DNA from 3 places in the Cronobacter dublinensis subsp. dublinensis LMG 23823 genome. Region 3 is predicted to be linked to each of the others. Evidence: riboswitches for the same ligand, from Rfam matches in the RefSeq annotation. Region 3 holds a riboswitch; each other region holds the start of a gene.
What was found. A riboswitch is a leader RNA that binds a small molecule or an ion and turns the genes downstream of it on or off. The one in region 3 is predicted to bind thiamine pyrophosphate.
Positions count from the first base shown of each region.

Region 1: another riboswitch for thiamine pyrophosphate. It lies ahead of thiC (phosphomethylpyrimidine synthase ThiC); the one in region 3 lies ahead of thiM (hydroxyethylthiazole kinase).
Region 2: another riboswitch for thiamine pyrophosphate. It lies ahead of thiB (thiamine ABC transporter substrate binding subunit); the one in region 3 lies ahead of thiM (hydroxyethylthiazole kinase).

Region 1 is NZ_CP012266.1:364,498-366,763, reverse strand. Features, by position in the region: gene nudC (NAD(+) diphosphatase) at 1-249, opposite strand, end outside; gene AFK67_RS01715 (Rsd/AlgQ family anti-sigma factor) at 352-855, shown strand; TPP riboswitch at 908-1,017, shown strand; gene thiC (phosphomethylpyrimidine synthase ThiC) at 1,138-2,266, shown strand, end outside.
Region 2 is NZ_CP012266.1:769,546-771,811, forward strand. Features, by position in the region: gene thiB (thiamine ABC transporter substrate binding subunit) at 1-793, opposite strand, end outside; TPP riboswitch at 826-927, opposite strand; gene sgrR (HTH-type transcriptional regulator SgrR) at 963-2,266, opposite strand, start outside.
Region 3 is NZ_CP012266.1:2,921,686-2,923,951, forward strand. Features, by position in the region: gene thiD (bifunctional hydroxymethylpyrimidine kinase/phosphomethylpyrimidine kinase) at 1-492, opposite strand, end outside; gene thiM (hydroxyethylthiazole kinase) at 479-1,276, opposite strand; TPP riboswitch at 1,310-1,406, opposite strand; gene AFK67_RS13390 (RcnB family protein) at 2,183-2,266, shown strand, end outside.

The sequences.
Region 1 (2,266 bases), 1.9 Mb from region 3:
CCCCGCCAGCTGGAACAGCCCGGCATCAAGATCGATAAGCTGGCGCACCGAGGCCATGTCGTTATCGCGCTTCTGGAGCACCAGCCACACGGGCGCGTCTTCCCAGGTGCCAATTTGCAGCGCTTTTTCACCCGCCAGACCAAAATCCGCTGCCTGACCGTAAGGTAATTCCGCTTTTGGCAGCCATAATTTCTGTTCATGGCTGACTATCCACCAGCCATGGTCTAAATTTTCTAGAGTACGTTCCATAATTGATTGCGCTACCTCTGCGTCACTGGCACGTTATTAACATTGTTCTTACATATTTTGGGTCATTTGCGTTTTTACATCTTATATCTCATGGAGTCGATCATGCTAAACCAGCTAAAAAGTCTGACGGAACGCGTTGGTGGGAGTAATGAGTTAGTTGATCGTTGGCTTGGCGCCCGCAACCATCTGTTAGTCACCTATTACAAGATGGTCGGCATCAAACCCGGCAAGGAGCCGCTAACCGCGCTGGATGAACAGGCGCTGGACGATTTTTGTCACTGTCTGGTGGATTATCTCTCCGCCGGCCACTTTAATATTTACGAACGCGTCATCAGCGAAATGGAAGGCACCAGCCCGCTGGTCGCCGCCACGCAAATCTATCCGCAGCTGGAAGCCAACACCCAGCAAATCATGGATTTCTACGATACCCATCTGGAAAGCGCTATCGACCACGATAACTGCATGGAGTTTCAGGAAGCGCTTTCCGGCATCGGCGAGGCGCTCGCCGCCCGTTTCGCGCTGGAAGACCAGCTCATCCTGCTGGCGTTTGACAACAACCTGAGCGAAAGCGCCAATGACGAAGCCGGTCTCGCGCGTCCGGCTTGAGTTTGCACTGATTCGCGAGTAGTTTAATCACGTCCCCGCGCCTGTTGCGGGGTTTATCTTGTCGGAGTGCCCAGTGCGCGAGCACGGGCTGAGACCGTTAATTCGGGATCCGCGGAACCTGATCAGGTTAATACCTGCGAAGGGAACAAGAGTAATTCCATTATGCCCCGCTCAGGGTGCCGTCTGCCGCCCCTGAACGTCTGCAAACGCGGCGCGGGCGCATCTCCATTACTCCTCCGTTGTTCTGACAAGCCACTTCCTGACCGTTAACTGGAATGCGCTATGTCTGTATCAAACAAACCAGGCCGCCGCGAACAGCGCGCCGCCGCACAACGCTTCATCGACACGCTGGAAGGCACCGCTTTCCCCAATTCGCACCGCATCTACCTCACCGGCTCGCGCGAAGATATTCGCGTGCCGATGCGTGAAATCCGCCTGAGTCCAACGCTTACGGGCGGCACGAAAGAAAACCCGCACGTTGAACCCAACGAGCCGGTGCCGGTTTATGACACCTCTGGTCCCTATGGCGATCCGGCCGTGCGCATCGACGTACGCGAAGGGCTGGAAAAGCTGCGCAGCCGCTGGATAGACGCCCGCAACGACACCGAAACTCTGAGCGCGCGCAGCTCCGCCTATACCCGTGAGCGTCTCGCTGACGACGGGCTCGACGATCTGCGTTTTCACGGTCTGCTGACGCCGAAGCGCGCGCAGCCGGGTAAACGCGTCACGCAGCTGCACTACGCCCGCCAGGGCATCGTAACGCCGGAAATGGAGTTCATCGCCATTCGCGAAAACATGGGGCGCGAGCGCATTCGCTCCGGGGTACTGCGCCAGCAGCATCCGGGCGTTGGTTTCGGCGCGCGTCTGCCGGATAACATCACGCCGGAATTTGTGCGTGACGAAGTGGCCGCCGGGCGCGCCATTATCCCTGCTAACATCAACCACCCGGAATCGGAGCCGATGATTATCGGCCGCAACTTTCTGGTGAAGGTGAATGCGAATATCGGCAATTCGGCGGTGACGTCGTCGATTGAAGAAGAGGTTGAGAAGCTGGTCTGGGCCACCCGCTGGGGCGCCGATACGGTCATGGACCTCTCCACCGGGCGCTATATTCACGAAACCCGCGAATGGATCCTGCGCAACAGCCCGGTGCCGATCGGCACCGTCCCGATCTATCAGGCGCTGGAGAAGGCCAACGGGATCGCCGAAGATCTCAGCTGGGAGATGTTCCGCGACACGCTGCTGGAGCAGGCCGAACAGGGCGTCGATTACTTCACCATTCACGCTGGCGTGCTGCTGCGCTACGTACCGATGACCGCGAAACGCCTGACGGGTATCGTCTCGCGCGGCGGCTCGATCATGGCGAAATGGTGCCTTTCGCACCATAAAGAAAACTTTCTCTACGAACACT
Region 2 (2,266 bases), 2.2 Mb from region 3:
ATTTGAGGAATTTTTCCGCCAGTTCCGGCTGTTTGCTGGCGGCGGTGCGCCCGGCGACTTCCACCTGCAAATAGTGGCCTTCGCTAAAGTTCGCGGCGGCGTAGTTCTCTTTTTTCTCTTCGATAATGTGGTAGGCCGGCGAGGTGGTGTAGCTCAGCACCAGATCGCCTTCGCCTTTCAGGAACAGGCCGTAGGCTTCGCTCCAGCCCTTCGTGACGGTGACGGTTTTCGCCGCGAGTTTCTGCCACGCGTCCGCCGTTTTGTCGCCATAGACTTTCTGCATCCAGAGCAGCAGGCCAAGCCCTGGCGTGCTGGTGCGAGGATCTTCATAAATGACGCGCCATTTCTGGTCGCTCTCCACCAGTTCTTTCAGGCTTTTCGGCGGGTTTTTCAGCTTGTTTTTGTCATAGACGAAGGCGAACCAGCCATAGTCGAACGGCACGAACGTGTCGTTACTCCAGCCGCCAGGCACAGTGACCGCGTCTGCCGGGACGCCACTTTTCGCGAACAACCCGGTGGCGGTCGCGGCCTGCAGCAGGTTGTTATCAAGCCCCAGCACCACATCGGCTTTGCTGTTTTTGCCTTCCATGCGCAGGCGGTTGAGCAGCGAGACGCCATCTTCCAGCGCCACGTATTTCAGCTCGCAGCCGCACTGCGCCTCAAAAGCGGTTTTGATTTTCGGGCCAGGGCCCCATTCGGAGGAGAAGGAATCGTAGGTGTAGACGGTCAGTACAGGTTTGGCAAAAGCCGGGACGGCGACCAGCGCCAGCAGCGGAAGCAGTTTTTTTAACACTTTGCACCTTTATCAAATGGGGGCAAAGGATTTTGAGCGGTAGCCTCAAATCCCTTCGCCGGCGTTATCCGGATCAGGTTCGACGGGTATTATCTCAGCGCGCCGGTTTTCCGGCGGCACCCCGTTGAGAACGGCCCATTGTAATGATTTGCGTAATGTTGCGAAAGGGTTACGGCTCGGGTGGCGCGAACCAGGCGGATTTAAAATCAAACCAGCCGAGGGTGTTCATCCTCACGCCGCGCATGCTGCGCTGGCCCTGCAACATCAGCCAGTGGTGGATAAGCGGTAAGATATCCTGCCGCTCCAGCATGGTGCGGCACCACTGCGGCAGATTGAGCGCGCCGGTGCGCCAGCGCTGCGCGTCGCCCTGCCAGTCGAGCGGGATACAGCGCTGGATGAGCGGCACTTCGCACAGCTGCGCAAACAGCGAGAAATCGAGCGGCAGCGTGAAGTTGGCGCTGTTTAGCCACAAATCGCTGGTTATTTCGCCCTGATACCACTCCTCATAGCTCACTTCACGCAGCTCCAGCTCGACCTGCTCCTGCGCCAGGATATCGCGTAAAAGCGCGCCGATAATTTGGTTCTCATTATGATCGCCATAGAAGGTGAGCGTCAGGCGCTCCAGCCCGGCGGGCTTTTGGGCCTCCAGAATTTGCGGCGCGTGGTGCCAGCGCGGCAGCAGGCCATAGGCCGGGAACCAGATGCGCTGATACTGTGGCGCGGCGTGGTGCAAGAGGCGCGCGGGCGTGAACAGATGGCTTATCCAGCGCCTGACCTGCGGCATGGCCCCGACGCGCGAGCGGGAATCAAACAGCAGGTAGTAACAGCCCTCTTCGAGCCGGCTTTCGACGGCTTTCTCTTCAGGCTCGCGCGTCGGGCCTTCGAGCTGCACGGCGCAGCTTAACTCTTCGCCGATATCCGGCAGCACCCAGAAATTCACTTCGTCGATAAGCGCCCGGTAGCCGAAGTAGTCGTCGAAGGCGTGAATTTTCAGCTGCGTGCTGTTATTGCGCACCACCGCGTAGGGGCCGGTGCCGACCGGCTGGCTGGCGAATTTGGGCAAATCCGGCCATTCGCGCGGGAGGATCATCGCCGGCACGCTGCCGAGCAGCCACGGCAGCCAGTCATCCGGCTCGCTCAGGTGAATATCGAGCGTCCAGGCGGTGGGAGAGACGACCTGATGGATATGGGCGTACAGCGGCAGGGCGCAGATACGTTGCAGCGAGCTGATGACATCGAGCATGTCGAGCTCGCGGCCATGATGAAAATGAATGCCGGGGCGTAAGAAAAAGCGCCAGTGAAAAGGGGAAATCTGCTGCCAGTGATGAGCGATATCCGCTTCCAGTTCCCCGTTTTCCTCGTTTATGCGCGTCAGCCCGCTGAAGATTTGCCGGGCGATATGGGTTTCTGAGCGGCGCAGCGCGCTGCCGGGCAGCAGGTTTTGCAGCGGCCGATAGTAAAGCACGCGCAGGA
Region 3 (2,266 bases):
CGCCTCGCCCTGCTGGCGCATCTCCGCCTCGCTGCGGGCGTGAGACGTTTCCAGCAGCGCCGCCGCCTCCGGGAGGTTCGGCGTGATAATCGCCACCTGCGGCAGCAACCGCTCGCGCAGCGTGCGCACCGCCGACGGGCTCAGTAACGGATCGCCGCTTTTCGCGAGCATCACGGTATCCAGCACGATATTGCGCACCCGGTAGTGTGAGAGCCGCTCCGCCACCGCCTCGACCACATCGGTTTCGGCCAGCATGCCGATTTTGGTGGTGTCGATGCGCACGTCGCTTAATACCGAATCGAGCTGGGCGGCGACAAACGACGGCTCGACGCGATACACCGACTGAACGCCGCGCGTATTCTGCGCCACCAGCGCGGTGATAACCGACGTGCCATAAGCGCCAAGCGCCGAAAAGGTTTTCAGATCCGCCTGGATACCCGCGCCGCCGCTCGGGTCGGTGCCGGCGATGGTGAGGGCGTTAATGCGCTGCATGTTGGCCTCCGAACGCCTGCGCATGCAGGCAGTCGAGTAACGCAGGGGCGAAACTGCCCGGCCCTGACGAGACGGCGAGCGCCTGTTCGCCCGCGCGCTTCATCAGCCAGCAGGCCGTCGCGACATTCTCCAGACGATCGCCTGGCAGCGCGCAGCAAGCGGCCACTACTGCCGAGAGCGCGCACCCGGTGCCGACCACGCGCGTAAGCATTGCGGTGCCGCCGTCGACCGCCAGCGTGCGTTCGCCATCGGTGATGTAATCGACCTCGCCGGTTACCGCGACGACGGCGCCGCTGCGACGCGCCAGCAAAGCCGCGGCCTCGCGGGCGTGATGCGCGCTCGCGATGGCGTCAACGCCGCGTCCGCCGCCGCTTTCGCCTGCCAGCGCGAGAATTTCAGATGCATTGGCGCGGATAGCCGCAGGCCGGAGCGCCAGAATCTCATGGGCAAAGCCGGTACGCAGCGTCAGCGCGCCGACCGCGACCGGGTCGAGCGTCCAGGGCTTGCCCGCCGCACGGGCGCTGTCGATAGCCGCGCGCATCGCCAACTGCTGCGGGCGCGTGAGCGTGCCTAAATTAATCAACAGGGCATCGGCAATGGTCGCGAACTGCGCGGCTTCGTCGGCATCGACCACCATCGCGGGCGAAGCGCCCAGCGCGAGCAGCACATTGGCCGTGAAATTTTGCACCACATCGTTGGTGATGCAGTGCACCAGCGGGGCGTGACGACGAAGTTGAGTGACAACAGGCGCGGCATGGGTGCCGCAAAGCAGGTCAGAAGACATGGTTCTCTCCTGCCAGGCGCGAAGACGGGATACCGGACAGGCATCTGACTTCCCTACGCTGGCATTATCCAGATCAGGTAATACGGGTATTTCTCAGCCTTCGCAAGGAAGGGCACCCCGAGTCATCAGTAAATACATTTACCGCTGCCAGAGTAGGACAAACGGATGAGGGAGGCAAGGGGGAGTGAGGCTGTCGTTCTTTCTGCGTGTTAAATAAAAAATGAAATTAACATTCAATAAGCTGCCACTTAACAAATGAAATTAATAACATCATTCATCTAGTTAATTACATTTAAAATTTATAACTCGTGTCGCAGTAGTTTGGCAGGATAAAATGGTTACGTCGCGCATTCGCTATTATTACCTTGATCGTGTTTTAGCATAATACTTGCGTAACACTGGACAACGCATTATCTGGAGCACCACAAAATAATTTATACATCGATATACCTCCAGCCGTACGCTTATTCGAGACACCAGCAAGCCTGAATTTTCCATTAGATTATTTTTCGTCCAATAATAAGGGGCATAGTAAACCACTACAGCAAAATAAATTTTCACCAACAAAGTCAAAGAGAAAGCTTTTTATCGGCCCTGGTCTGATAAATTGTGATGAGTACTCTGTCAGGTTTAACGGATATTTAACGCTTTCCAGGGAGTTTTGACCTCTGTGCTTAAGTTATGTCCTGTAAACTCACTCGAGCGCAGCTTGAGGATTGCAGGAGAGAACGCTGCCCATTAGAAACTGCAACCTGCGCCACCATCAAATCCGCCCTGCGCCGATTGCTATCCGCTTCATTTTTTTATACATAATTAGCCTTGCCCGACTGGCGATGGCGCTGGAAGATAGCGGCCTGACGGTAACGGAAATCAATGGGGCACAGCGCCCTGACATGTGGAGAAGGTATGTTGAAAACCAGAATGATCGTAGCGGGAGTGCTGTTGATGTCGGTGGCCTCTGCATTCGCCGCAGACGGTGTAAAACCCAAA